2 regions of the Paenibacillus sp. CR_12 genome follow, and region 1 is predicted to be linked to the other one. Evidence: riboswitches for the same ligand, from Rfam matches in the RefSeq annotation. Region 1 holds a riboswitch; the other holds the start of a gene.
What was found. Region 1 has a riboswitch for cyclic di-AMP ahead of RB297_RS22590 (APC family permease). Riboswitches for the same ligand answer to the same signal wherever they lie in the genome.
Positions count from the first base shown of each region.

Region 2: it holds a riboswitch for cyclic di-AMP, as region 1 does, so the genes downstream of both, RB297_RS20265 (hypothetical protein) here and RB297_RS22590 (APC family permease) in region 1, are expected to answer to the same signal.

Region 1 is NZ_JAVFHO010000006.1:210,155-217,508, forward strand. It holds gene RB297_RS22580 (ABC transporter permease) at 1-800, opposite strand, end outside; gene RB297_RS22585 (molybdopterin-containing oxidoreductase family protein) at 1,160-3,238, opposite strand; cyclic di-AMP (ydaO/yuaA leader) riboswitch at 3,724-3,919, shown strand; gene RB297_RS22590 (APC family permease) at 4,086-5,912, shown strand; gene RB297_RS22595 (formate/nitrite transporter family protein) at 6,053-6,913, opposite strand.
Region 2 is NZ_JAVFHO010000005.1:325,211-332,564, forward strand. It holds gene kdpB (potassium-transporting ATPase subunit KdpB) at 1-732, opposite strand, end outside; gene kdpA (potassium-transporting ATPase subunit KdpA) at 755-2,434, opposite strand; gene RB297_RS20260 (potassium-transporting ATPase subunit F) at 2,464-2,538, opposite strand; gene RB297_RS20265 (hypothetical protein) at 2,691-3,101, opposite strand; cyclic di-AMP (ydaO/yuaA leader) riboswitch at 3,231-3,399, opposite strand; cyclic di-AMP (ydaO/yuaA leader) riboswitch at 3,939-4,111, shown strand; gene RB297_RS20270 (hypothetical protein) at 4,247-4,711, shown strand; gene RB297_RS20275 (proline dehydrogenase family protein) at 4,861-5,781, opposite strand; gene pruA (L-glutamate gamma-semialdehyde dehydrogenase) at 5,980-7,354, shown strand, end outside.

The DNA.
Region 1 (7,354 bases):
GTCGCCAGCAGCAATATATCTTCGAAGCCGGCATTGAGCAGGTTGCCGATGGCCAGAATCATAAAGATGACCACGACCGGCATGATGGAAGGCAGGGTAATAAGATAAATTTGCTTGAACTTACTCGCCCCATCCATATCCGCAGCTTCATACAGATGCGGATCTACACTTGCGATGGCGGCCAAATACACGATGGAGCCGAATCCGATCTCCTTCCAAACGTTGGCCGAGATGAGAATCGACAGGAAATACTCCTTGAGGGACAGGAAGTTGATAGGCTCCTGGATCGTGCCGATTTTTTGAAGGAGCATGTTGACGCTTCCGTTCTCCGTTGCCAGCAGGGCCGTCGTAAGACCCGCTACGATAACCCAGCTCATAAAATGCGGGAGGTAGGTAATCGTCTGAACGACCCGCTTGAAGAACATGTGACGGACTTCGTTCAGCATTAGGGCGAGAATGATCGGAGCCGGAAAGCCTATAAAAAATTTCAATAAGCTGATCACGATCGTGTTGCGGATCAAGCGTTCGAATTCCGGCGCGGCAAAAAAAGCCTCAAAGTGCTTCAATCCGACCCAGGGATTCTCCCAAATTCGCGAGCCCGTAAACAGGTTGTAATCCATAAAACCCGTCAGCACCCCATACATGGGCAGATAAGAAAAGATCAGGACGAGGATGATGCCCGGAATGACCATCAGCTGGACATCCCATTGCTTCATCAAGCGCCACAGCAAGCTCCGGCTGTAAACCCGACCCTTCGGAGACAACCCTTCAGGCTGCGGTTTCGATGCGGTTGGGGACATATTCTTCCTCCCGTCTATCTAAATTCATTCGTGCTTTTAGCATTTGCCCCGTTCATGTGAATTGGTGGGCCGATTACCGCTATGCAGCGGGCTTAAGGACATTCTACCTTTGACAATTGTGTGAAACTATATAACAAACCCGCGATTTTTGATACTTCGGACGGATTCTTGCTCTTGACAGTTCCGCAAAAAGTATAAGAAATGCCGTCAATGAAAAAGACCTGTAAGATCAGTAGGATCTTACAGGTCTTTTTGTTTCACGTTTCACGTTTGCAGTATGCAAAAAGAAGCCTTGTGAAGGGGCCTCTTCTGCGTTATCTGTCCTTTGGCCATCCATCTGCAAGGGTGGGTCTATCGCTTTACTGCTTCCGCCTGACCTCGACCACCGTCGAGAAGAAGGTAGCCCCACCACCCAAGTCGGACAGCCTGTCCGGCGTAAGGGCATTGGCGCGCTGCTTGCGGCCCTCGCCTTCCCACCACAGGCCTTGGCTGACTACGGTGCCCGGCAGCATTTTATCCGTCACCTTCGCCCGGACTTCATAGGTTCCGCGGTCATTATATACGATGACCATTTCGCCGTCCTGAAGCCCGCGTTCCTCCGCATCCGCCGGGTGAATCTGCAGGGCCGGCTCCTTCTCCAGCTTCTGATGCTTCTCCACGTTCGCAAAGGTCGAGTTCAGGAAGTTATGGTTCGGCGGCGAAATGAACATGAGCGGGTATTGATGACCGCGGCCGCGCCTTACCCCGTCATACCCTTCCTTCAGCGGCACGTAGGTCGGAAGGGGCGGCAGACCTGCTTCCTCCAGCTGCGCAGAGTATAACTCGATGCGTCCCGAAGGTGTCGGCAAACGATCCAGATACGTGTCAAGCGGCGTCATATCGAGCTTCACATGGCGCTGTTCCCTCAGCTTGTCCAGCGTGACGCCGTTTAGATAAGGGTTATCCGGGAAGTCGAGCGCTCTTGCGATCATCTCTTCCTCGGTCTCATGAAAAGCCGGTTCCTGGAATCCCATAGCCCGTCCCAGCATGGAGAACAGCTCTACGTTGCCCTTGCTCTCCCCAAGTGCCGGAATGACCGGCTCCTGCAGCTGAACGTACTGATGCCAGTAGGAAGCGTACAGGTCCGTATTCTCGAACGAGGAGGTTGCCGGGAGCACGATATCGGCATACTTGGCCGTATCCGTCATAAACAGGTCATGCACAACCGTAAACAGATCTTCCCGTGCAAACCCTTCCCTGACCCGCTCGGTATCGGGAGCCACAACCAGCGGATTGCTGCAATAGACGAAGAGCGACTTAATCGGCTGTTCGGTCATGGCAAGCGCTTCGCCGATCCGGTTCATGTTAATGGTGCGCGCTTCGGGATTCGGCCGGAGATCGGGACGCTCAAGCGCGTCGCTATCCATGCTGTTGTAACCGCCGTTCGACTTGGCGGCCCCTCCGCCCCGCTTCAGCCATTGTCCGGTCAAAGCGGGAAGCGCGGCAATGCTGCGCACCGTCAAGCCGCCGTTGTCGTGATGCTGAAGACCGTTGCCGATATGGATGTAGGAGGTATCGGCCCGGCCGTAGAGCTCGGCCAATTTCTCGATATCCTCGATCGAGATGCCGGTAATGGAAGAAACGTGCTCCGGCGTGTATTCTTTGGCGTGCTCGCGCAAGGCTTCATGACCAATCGTATACTTGCGGAGGAATTCCTCATTTACCATGCCGTCACGGAACATGATGTGCATGAGGCCGACGGCCAGCGCCGCATCCGTGCCTGGATACAGCGGAATGAACCAGTCCGCCCATTGCCCCGTCTGGTTCTTGTGGACATCGATCACAACGACCTTGGCACCGGCTTTGCGCGCTTTCTCTGCAATCACCATCTGGTGCATATTGGTGCTGACGATGTTGCCGCCCCAGACGAGGATGACGTCGGCTCGTACGGTGTCCTCCGGAACGGTTCCCCCATTAAACCCCATCACGGATTTCCAGCCCTCATTGCCCGCGGAATTGCAGATCGACTGCTTCAGGCGGCTGGCACCCAGCCTGTTGAAGAACCTGCGGTCCATGCCGTCGACGCTCAATATCCCCATATTGCCGTAGAAGCTGTAGGGCAGGATGCTCTCGGAGCCGTGTTCCTCGATCAAGCCCTTATAGCGTCCGGCTATCTCCTGAATGGCTTCGTCCCAGCTGATCCGCTCGAAGGCGCCCTCTCCCTTGGGACCTACTCTTCGCAGCGGATAGAGCACGCGTTCCGGATGGTACACCCGGTGTGCCATATTACGGACTTTATTGCAGATGGCTCCCTGCGTAATCGGATGCTCCGGATTACCGGTCACCTTGACGATTTTTCCGTTCTCTTTATGCAGCAGCAGGCCGCATGTATCGGGACAATCCAACGGACATACCGCCGGAAATACGCCGTTTTCCTGATGAATCATCGCTTGAGTCATTTCGTGCTTCCCCCTTTTGCTCGGCTGCATCATATCCCATTATCTTAAAAGAAAATCGGGGTTCCAGTAAAGTCATACATTTTTTTCTAATCAGGTGATTCACTTTTCTTCCCCCCGGGTATATTCCTATCAAGAGCAAAGAAGAGGAACCCAGACCCTTTCTCTTCCTTGCCGAATCATGGACCACTCCCAAAAAAATTCGCCATGCCAGTGTCTCCTCCCCCGAGACCGGCATGGCGAATTTGTTTATATGGCATCCTCCCAGTGACCGATGTTCCCCGCGACTAACCTTCCATATTATAGAAACTCGTGATTTTCGCAGAAAACATGCAAAATAAAAAGCCTGTCAAAGCCACGTCATTATGTAAGCGCTTATCTGTCATTTTTTATAAATAATTTTGTTCGAATGCTCGTTGGAGGATGTTTTACAAACGATTGGAGCAGGCGTAATATACTATTCAGCTTCGAAAACATTCTTCATATTCACATGACATTCGCTTAATTTCCTTGATGGAAAGCGGGGGAACCAACCGTATGGAAGGATACCTATAGGATCCTTCAACCATACTAAGGGGTGAATCCTGATTCCATCGCGTACGTACGCCGCGATGGAATCAGGTAGGGCGACTCTCACCGCCCGAATCCGACAGCTAACCTCGTCAGCGTTGATCGGGAGGGTTGTGAACTTGTGATCAAACACAGGGTTCTACCCTGTGTTTTTTGTTTGCCAAAAATCAGCATAGGAAGGGTGACCGCTCCTATGTCCAGCATATAAAAAACACCGATAGAAGTCCGTTCAGGGAGCTTCTACCATGAACTTAATCTTAAGCGGCGGTGAAAAACAACCATGTTATCCTCAATCAAGCGCTTCCTCATCGGAAGACCGCTTAAATCGACGGAATTAGGCGAACAAAAGCTGAATAAAACCAAGGCGCTGGCCATCCTGTCATCCGATGCGCTATCGTCCGTGGCCTATGGCCCGGAACAAATCCTCATTGTGTTGATGACCGTCGGGGCAGCTGCCTATTGGTATTCCATACCGATTGCCGTCGGCGTCCTGGTCTTGTTGCTGGCACTTATCCTGTCGTACAGACAAATTATTTTCTCCTATCCGCACGGCGGCGGCGCATATGTCGTGTCCAAACGGAATTTGGGCATGTACCCGGGGCTGGTTGCCGGCGGTTCCTTGCTCGTGGACTATATCCTGACGGTTGCGGTCAGCGTGTCGGCCGGGACGGATGCGATCACGTCGGCTTTTCCGGAATTGCATGCCTATAATCTGCCGATTTCCATCGTGTTCGTTCTATGCTTGACCGTATTGAATTTAAGAGGGGTTACGGAGTCGGCCTCCATACTGGCTTATCCGGTTTACCTGTTCGTGCTTGCGTTATTCATCCTGATCGGGGTAGGGATATTCAACATTGCCACAGGCCATGCGTCTCCGGAGCTTCATACGCCGATCGGCACGCCCGTAGCCGGGCTGAGCTTGTTTCTGCTCCTGCGCGCATTTGCCTCGGGCAGCTCCGCCCTGACCGGCGTGGAGGCGATTTCCAATGCCATTCCGAATTTCAAAGACCCGGCCCCGAATAACGCGGCCAAAACTCTGGTGGCGATGGGGTCGCTGCTGGCCCTGTTATTTTCGGGCATCGTTTTCCTGGCTTATTACTATGGGGTCAGTCCCAGCGAACAAGTCACGGTCGTTTCCCAAATTGCCGAGCACACCTTCGGGCGAAATGCGCTTTATTACTTCATACAAGGGACAACGGCCTTAATTCTGATCCTTGCCGCCAACACGGGGTATTCCGCTTTTCCCCTGCTTGCCGTCAATCTGGCGAAGGATAAGTTCATTCCTAGAATGTTCACCGTCCGCGGCGACCGTCTGGGATACTCGAACGGAATCATTATTCTTGGATTTTTCTCCATTCTGCTGCTGCTGGCTTTTGAAGGCAAAACCGAGCATCTGATTCCGCTCTATGCCGTCGGCGTGTTTATCCCGTTTACCCTCTCCCAGACGGGGATGATGGTGAAATGGATTCGCGAAAAGCCCGAAGGCTGGATCGTCAAACTGATCATTAACACCACCGGCGCATGCATCAGCTTTATCGTGACCATGATCTTCTTCTTTACGAAATTCGCCCAGGTGTGGACCGTGCTGATATTCCTGCCGCTGATCATCTGGATTTTCACCCGGATCCGCAAGCATTACGAGGCGGTAGCGGACCAGCTCCGGATTACGACCTGCGAGCCGGTTAAGCCGATTGAGGGGAATGTCATCATCCTGCCTGTGGCAGGAATCACGCATGTGGTGGAGAACTCGCTGAATTACGCCAAATCGCTGGGAGCGGGCCAAATCATCGCGGTGTACGTGCCGTTCGAGCGGGAGGAGGAAGTCGCCTTCCAGGAAAAATGGAAAAAGTGGCAGCCGGACATCCGGCTGGTAACGCTGCACTCGCCTTATCGGAGCATCATTCAGCCGCTGACGAAATTCATCGATACCGTGCAGCGCAAGGCCAGCGAATCCGACTATCAGGTTACCGTCGTCATTCCGCAGTTCATCCCAAAGAAGGGCTGGCATAATTTCCTGCACAATCAATCCAGCCTGCTCATCCGGGCACATCTCCTGTATCGGAGAGACGTGATCATCACGACGGTTCCCTACCATTTAAAAAAATAGCGGGCTTGTTCCCTGCTTGATTCATTACTGGGGACAGCCTCGCCCATCACGACAAAAAGCTGCGATCAACCGCTGCCTTTCATCAAGGACGGTTGAACGCAGCTTTTTCTTTAAGCCAGACGCTCGCCAGGCTTCCGGCATTAGGAAACATTCTGCGCCGAATGAACCTGTTGAGGAGCGCCGGCCGATGGCACATGCGTCTGCTCGCCGCGCGGAGCGGCTGCGGCCTGTTTCTCCTGCTTTAAATAAACGGTTCCGTATGTCGCTCCCACAAATAACGCGCCGCCAACGAAATTGCCCAGCCATACCGGAATGAAGTTCATCAGATACTCGCCCCAGCTGTAATAGCCTTCAAAAATCGCGGCCGGGATGAGAAACATGTTGGCCACCACGTGCTGAAACCCGATGGCGACAAACGCCATGGTCGGAAACCAGATCCCGAGAATTTTGCCGCTCATCTGATCCGATCCGTAGGACAGCCATACGGCGAGGGCTACGAGCCAGTTGCACCCGATGCCCGACAGGAAGGCTTGCAGGAAGCTGTCGTCCAGCTTATGCCCGGCCATATCCACCAGTTTCTCCAGGTAAACGCCGCTGCCTGTCAGACCGGTCACATGGCCGAAGAAGTAAGCGACGAATAACGCTCCCAACATATTGCTGACCGTGACAAGCGCTAAATTTCGCATCATCTCCTTCGTGGAAACTCTCCTCTTGAATCTGGCCAAGGACACGGCCATCATGTTGCCCGTCAGCAGCTCCCCGCCTGCAAGCAGGACAAGAATCAATCCCACGGGGAATACCGCCGCGCCTATAAAACCGGCAATCCCTCCCCATTCCGGAGACGCTCCGGCAATCACGCGTATGTCAAGCAAAAAGCCGAGCGCAATAAATGCCCCCGCAAGGAATCCTAATATCATCACGTTTATGGCGGAGTTATGCGCTTTTTTCACCCCGTTCTCCACGGTAATCTCCGCAATGCGCTCAGGTTTATGGTAAGCCATGGTCACTCCCTCATTTCTTCCGCATCCGCCTTGTCTACCTATCCGAATGCAGCTCATGATATTCGTGTTATCGTTACCAACATTGTAACGCAGCTTCTTTGGCAAGAACGTGAATTATATCACGATCGCGTCCGTCAGGGACGGACAGATGCAGATGTGATGTTCCGTATGCCTTGATCTGCTGACCACGCTGCAGCGAATAACATGGATCGGATTCGGTGTGGCCATTTAAGCGATATATGGATATAGGCACAGCACCCTGTCCATGGGTGGAGCTTCGGATCAGCTTTAGCGGGGAGACTGCCTTTCGCTTCCTTCGAGGAATCGCATATGCCGAAAAAGCGGTGCACGGGTTTCTCCCCGGCACCGCTCTTTTGGATTGTCTTTACCAGTACGAAGCCCGTTCGTGTTGGATACCATTCTGCCAGATTCGGCTTAAAT
Region 2 (7,354 bases), on a different contig from region 1:
GCCAAGATACTTCGCGATCGGTGCCAGCGTCACAACCACGATCAGGAAGATCAGCGTTAAGACGATCAACAGCGTATTCAGCGCAATTTCGTTTGGCGTCTTCTGCCGGGAGGCCCCTTCGACCAGCGAGATCATCCGGTCGATAAACGATTCCCCCGGATCGCTTGTAATCCGGATGCGGATCGTATCGCTGACAACCCGGGTCCCCCCCGTGACCGAGCTGAAATCGCCGCCGGCTTCTTTAATGACGGGGGCGGATTCCCCGGTAATCGCCGATTCGTCAACGGATGCAAGGCCCGCAATCACTTCCCCGTCCCCGGGAATCATCTCGCCCTGCGCGACCATCACGATATCTCCTTTGCGCAGAGCCGTGGACGACACGGATTGTACCCCGCCGTTCTCCATCACTTTGCGAGCCGTCATTTCCTGCTTCGACTGCTTAAGGGAATCGGCCTGCGCCTTGCCGCGCCCTTCGGCAAGCGCCTCTGCGAAGTTTGCGAACAGCAGCGTGAACAGCAGGATGACGAACACGGTCAGGTTAAATCCGATACTGCCCTCGGTACCGAAATAGGACGGAAATATCGTCATAAGCAGCACAACCAGAGTCCCGGCCTCCACGACAAACATGACCGGATTTCTCATCATCAGGACGGGATTCAGCTTCGTGAAGCTGTCCTTCAGCGCCTGACGGACCATCTCTTGGGACATCGCTTTTTTTCTCGTATTATTCATGGTAATAGGCCACCTTTTCTATTTAACGAATCGTCAGATGCTCGGCAATCGGTCCCAGCACCAGCACAGGCAGGAAGGTCAAGGCACCGATGATCAGGACCACCGCGATGAGAATGCCGGCAAAAAGCTTATTATCTGTCCGGAACGTTCCGAGCGTCTCGGGAACCCACTGCTTCCGCATCAGAGAGCCGCCCACCGCCAGCAGGGCAATCATCGAAATATAGCGCCCGATCAGCATGACCAGTCCGGTGCTGATGTTCCAGAACGGCGTGTTATCCGCAAGGCCCTCAAACCCGGAGCCGTTATTGGCAGCGGATGACGTGTATTCGTAAAGCACCTGCGAGATGCCGTGAAAGCCCGAATGGGCAATGCCCGCCTGTCCCGCATCCGTCATGAGCGCGAGCGCCGTCGGAGCAAGGATGATCAATGGGTGTACCAGAATGACAATCGCGATCAGCTTCATCTCCCGGGCCTCGATTTTTCTGCCGAGAAATTCGGGGGTACGGCCAACCATAAGACCGGCCAGGAACACCGCCAGGATCGCGTACATGAGCATGTTCATCAGCCCGACGCCTTTTCCGCCAAAAACGGAATTCAGCATCATCAGGGACAACGGCGAAATCCCGCCGAGCGGCGTGAGCGTATCATGCATGTTGTTGACCGACCCGGTCGTGGCCGCAGTTGTCACCGTCGTAAACAGGGAGGATTGGGCGATCCCGAACCGGACCTCCTTGCCCTCCATGCTGCCTTGCGAGGCGTCGATGCCCAGCTGGTTTAATGCCGGGTTGCCGTTGGTTTCCGCGGCATAGTTCAAGGACAGGAAGCCGATAAACAAGGTCATCATTACCGAGAATATGATCCAGCCCTGCTTACGGCTCTTCGCGAACAAACCAAATGTGTAAGGAAGCGCCGCCCCGAGACTCCACATGGACAGAATCTCGATCACATTGGTCAGCGGGGACGGGTTCTCGAACGGATGCGCCGAGTTGGCCCCCATAAAACCGCCCCCATTGGTGCCCAGATGCTTGATCGATTCGAGCGCAGCCACCGGACCCACCGCTATTTGCTGCTCGCTTCCTTCCAGCGTCGTGACGCTGAGCGTAGGCTTCAGGGTCTGCGGCACCTGCAGCGCCACCAGCACCATCGCAATGATGAAAGCAGCCGGAATGAATACCCGGGTATGCGCCTTAACGAAGTCCTCAAAAAAGTTGCCGACGGTCGTGCCCTTGCTGGTCACCGCCCGGATAAAAGCAATCGCCACGCACAGCCCGGTCGCCGCGGACGTAAACATCATCATCGTAATGACGGCCATCTGGGCCAGATAAGACAATCCCGACTCCCCGCTGTAATGCTGAAGATTCGTATTGGTCATGAAGCTGATCATCGTATTGAACGACAAGATCGGTTCCATATGGCCGATGCCGTTCGGGTTCAGCGGCAGCACCTTCTGCAGCCGCAGAATCAAGTAGCCCGCCGCAACCAGCACGATATTCGTTAACACAAAGCTGACGGCATATCCTTTCCATGTCATCCCCTTGCGTTCTTTCAAGCCGATCAGAGCAAAGATCGGTTTCTCCGCCCAGGAGAACCATCTGTCCGTTCCATTGCTTTCATAACGAAACACCTGATATAGATAAGTTCCCAGCGGCTTGACCAGCAGCACTAGAACGAGTATAACGATGGCAATTTGTAAAATGCCCATGACGATGCCTTCCTCCTTCAGCCGTTTCCCTAGAATTTTTCAGGGTGAATCAGCGCATAAATCAAATAGAGAAAAATAAAAATCGTGAATATCAACATGATCATCACGGCTGATCAGCCTCCGGTTCCGAAACCACGCGCCCGCACCAGGACATAAACAGCATGAGCAGTCCGTAGGTTCCTCCCAAAATGAGCACCATAACTAAATCCTGCATGAATGTAACCTCCCCTAACTCTTGTGGCGTCAGTCCAAACGCTTAGCTCATAACGGATGCCATCAGAAAGGACACCTGATGATGATTCGTATGAAGCACCACATCGGCACCCAGCCCTTTGTATATCAAGCGCGGATTGCCGGAATGGGTGATCACGTAAATCGACTCCGAGGTCCATGTCCGGCAGATCCGCAAGTAGCGGCAGCACAGATTCAAGCTGCTTTCGAACAGAAACACCTTGCTGACGGGAAACTCGGGAATGATCCAGGTCTGCTCGTCTCTTGTATCAATCAAAATGATGGGTTTGCAGCCCAGTTCTCGCAGCCTCTGCTGCTCAGCCCGGTTGTTGGCTATAGCCGCAAACGGAACACGTTTGTGAATCAGCTGGCGGACGAATTCCTCCCCGGCCTTGTTCGGCGCGGATACCAGGATGAATTCCTGTGGTTTCTCCATCTTCGTTTCTCCTACTAAGGTCAGAAAGAGAAGGCAACAACAAAGAAGCCTGCGGAAAGAGAAGAACTCTTCCCGCAGGCTTCTTACAGGACACGGTGAAATACACCGTGGCCCAAGTCCACGACAATCGTTGCCTCTCTCGATACGCTTACGAGGTTAGCTGACGGATTCGGGCGTGAGAGTCGCCCTACCCATAGACCGTTATCTTGTCTACAGGATTCACCCCAGAGAGATCAGGTTCATCTCCCGACTGGTTCCCCCGTACCTTTTCCATTCAAGGACTCAGCGAAAATTAATAACGAGTAGCATGTTATTCTATTAGCCATTGACTTGTCATCCAGACTGGGCATAACAGCACAGCAACAGGAGGTTCACGCGGTGAGAGTCGCCTCTACCTTCAAATCTCAGCAAGGCCCATGGTGCCTTCGCCATCGATCCATAAAGGCTTAGGGGCAGCTCTCACACTGCCTTTAGACCTTCATGAAACGGCTGCCCGTATGCCTTGGTCGTTGATGACCGTCAATTCATAGTTCGTATCATACGTCCGGCCCCGCAGGATGTAAATGTGAGCAAAAACACATCTAGCGTTATGTCGAACAGGAACCAAGCAGTATTTCGTCTTTATCTTCCGAATACTGCTCTATACTATGTATTTCTCTTGTTTTCTCTTATTTATCGCAATCCAACGAGATACCGAGATTTTGCCACGATAATAGATGACACGGCCGATTGTACGCGTTTTCTTTTACCGTTTTCATCACATTTCGGAATCTATTCGTCCCATACGGTCATTTACTTTTCGTTTCCTCCGGCGTATGATTCATCCATCTATCCGAAACACGTGATACGCCGAGCTCCCGACAGACCGGGAGACGGGGGAACCAAAGTCACCAGTCTTCGATTGGTGAATGGGGTGAATCCGCTGCGCCTAGGATCGAAGGGCCCAGCGGTAGGGTGCTCTCAGTCCGAATCCGTCAGCTAACCTCGTAGGCGCGTTGTTGAGAGAGAATACCATCCAAGCTTTGGCATAGCGGCCGCTGAATTGGGGCTCTAACCATAAATAGGCCTGGAGAGCGGGGTTTCTCTGCTCACCAGGCCTATTTGCCGTGCATATAACATTCTTATAAAGGAGCGTAGATCAAATCATGACGAAACTCATCGAGGCAGCGCTTACACCCGTCATCGAAACCGCAGTGCCTGCATTAGGTGAAGAGACTATCGGCCATATGGAGATATTTCGTTTCGACCGAGGCTCGGCCGAACGCTTTATCCCATGGAGCGATCATGGCTGGAACTGCGGCTTGTTCAAAGTCAGCTGCAAAGACGCGGCAGGATATGTCGAATATGCCCTGCCAAGCACGAGAGAATTTTCGGACCTGGTCCGCTGGGCATCCGTCTTCTCAAGGCTGAGAGGCATGTCCGTGACTGAGGCCATTCGCTATGCCCGAAAGCAGCAGCAGTGGGGACCCGCACGGATGCAACTTGCTGTATCGGCCCTCGCCGATCTGGAGATCAACCTGCATCGGCACATCACCCGAGAGCGGTTAGGCGGACTGCCGCTGGAGCGCTCCTTCCTTATGAATTGCTCGGAGGCGTATTATCATTTCTAGGGGCAGCAGCTACAGAGAGCCACTGTCCCCGTTTCCTTTGGATTGGGCACTTCTAAGCAGCCTGATGTTTTTTGAAACCATGAAGAACCCCGTCAAAAAGCCACTTATTTCACCAGGCATTTTGACGGGGTTCTGCAATCGGATCCCGCTCACTTGAACATATTTTTGAGCACCATCATCAGGTTGGCCGGCTTCTCTGCCAACCTCCGGGTGAAATACGGGTACCACATCGTTCCATAGGGCAAATAACACCGGATACGGTAGCCGTCCTGCGCAAGCGCTGCTTGATCGTTCATCCGCAGTCCATACAGCATCTGAAATTCATAGTCCTGTTTGTCTATGCGGCTCTGCTCGGCAAATACCTTCACCCAGTCGATGATGTTGTCATCATGCGAGGCAATCGCGACGTAGGCTCCTTGGTCGAAATGCATTTTGACCAATTTCTTGTAGTTGTCAATGACCTCCCGCTTCTGCTGAAAGGCGATGGTTCCCGGCTCTTTGTACGCGCCCTTTACCAGCCGCAGATTAACGCCGGCCCTTAACAGATTCTTCACGTCCTCCTCCGTACGGAACAAGTAGGCCTGCATCACGGTCCCCACATTGGTCAGCCCCTCCTTATGAAGGCGGAGCGTCATATCGATGGTTGCCTGGGTATACGGCGAATCCTCCATGTCCAGGCGAACGAAGTTGCTGTGCTCTTTAGCCTTTCTTACCACCGACCTGATGTTTTCGTAAGCCTTCTCGGGGTTCAGGGCCATGCCCATTTGCGTCGGTTTCAAGGATACGTTCGATTGCACTTCGCGCCTCGCAATCCCTTCCACCAGCTTCAAATATTCCTCCCGGTACCCGGCCGCTTCATCCAGCGTCGTAATGCCCTCCCCTAAATGATCCAGCGTAACGAGAATGCCTTTCGCGTTCAGCCTCTCGATTTCGTCCAGCGCCTCATCCAAGGTATCGCCGGCAATGAATCGGCCAGCCAATTTCCGACCGTACTTGATAGACAGCCATTTCACGAGTTTATTGCCGGACACCGTCAGGATCACTTTACGGTACAGCTCGGTTCCGTCCATGCGCGCGCCCCCTTTGCAAGGTAAACCAAAATGCACTCTATCTAACTCATATGCAAAAATCATGACGGCATGCAGGAAGACATACATATTTAAATAGAGGTTTTCACCAGGAGATCCTAACCATGCCACCATGACGATCCGCAGATGGACCATTGGCCTGAAGCTTCGATTCATATCATGTTAAGGAGGGGCCTCCCCATGCGAGCACCTTTTCGGAACGAACCATTTATGGACTTCAACAACGAGTGGAACAACAAGTTATACGATGCGGCGTTATCCGGGGTCGAAGCCGAGCTTGGCCAATCGTACCCCTTGGTTATCGGCGGTGCCAAAATCCATACGGAGTGTACCGCAAAGTCGGTCAATCCGTCGCGCAAGCGCCAAGTCATCGGCGTCGTGTCCCAAGCGGATACCGAGCTTGCCGAGCAAGCCATTCAGACGGCGGCGCGTACTTTTGAGACGTGGAAGCACACCGAGGCGAACGAGCGGGCACGCTACCTGTTCAAGGCCGCGGCAATCATGCGGCGGCGCAAGCTGGAGTTCTCCGCGCTGATGACCCTCGAAGCCGGCAAGACGCGTGCCGAAGCGGACGCGGATACGGCCGAAGCGATCGATTTCATGGAGTTCTATGCACGCGAAATGCAGCGCCTGAGCGCGCCCCAGCCGCTGACGGTCCACGAGGAGGAAGAGAATCATCTCGATTACATCCCGCTTGGCGTCGGCATCGTCATTCCGCCTTGGAACTTCCCGCTCGCGATTATGGCCGGTATGACTACGGCGGCCATCGTCTCCGGCAACACCGTTGTGCTGAAACCGGCGAGCACCACCCCGGTCATAGCCGCCAAATTCGTGCAGCTTCTGGAAGAAGTCAGCCTGCCTCCGGGTGTCGTTAACTTCCTGCCTGGTCCGGGTCAGGAAGTGGGCGACTATTTGGTGGATCACCCTTTGACCAGGTTTGTCAGCTTTACGGGTTCCCGCGACGTTGGACTGCGAATTCAAGAGCGTGCGGCCAAAACGCAGCCGGGGCAGCGATGGATCAAGCGCGTCATCGCCGAAATGGGCGGGAAAGACGCCATCATCGTGGACAACGAAGCCGATTTGGACCTTGCTGCGGATGCGATTACCGCTTCGGCCTTCGGCTTCTCCGGCCAGAAATGCTCCGCCTGCTCCAGAGCCATCGTGCATAAGGACGTTTATGATACCGTGCTGCAGAAGGTCATCGAGCGCTCCAAGAAGCTGGTGATCGGAAGCCCCTCCCATGCCGAGGCTCAGGTAGGACCCGTCATCGACGATAAGGCGTACCGTAAAATTCTCGACTATATCGAAATCGGGAAAAGCGAAGGCAAGCTGGTACTTGGCGGATTTCCGGGCGATCCGGAGGGGTATTTCATTCAGCCTACGATTTTTGCGGATGTGGACAGCACTGCCCGTATTTCCCAGGAGGAAATCTTCGGCCCGGTGGTGGCCTTCACAAAGGCAGCCTCCTTCGACGAAGCGATTCAATTCGCCAATAATACCGATTATGGGCTGACCGGCGCGGTGATCTCGAACAACCGCGCGCATCTGGAGCAGG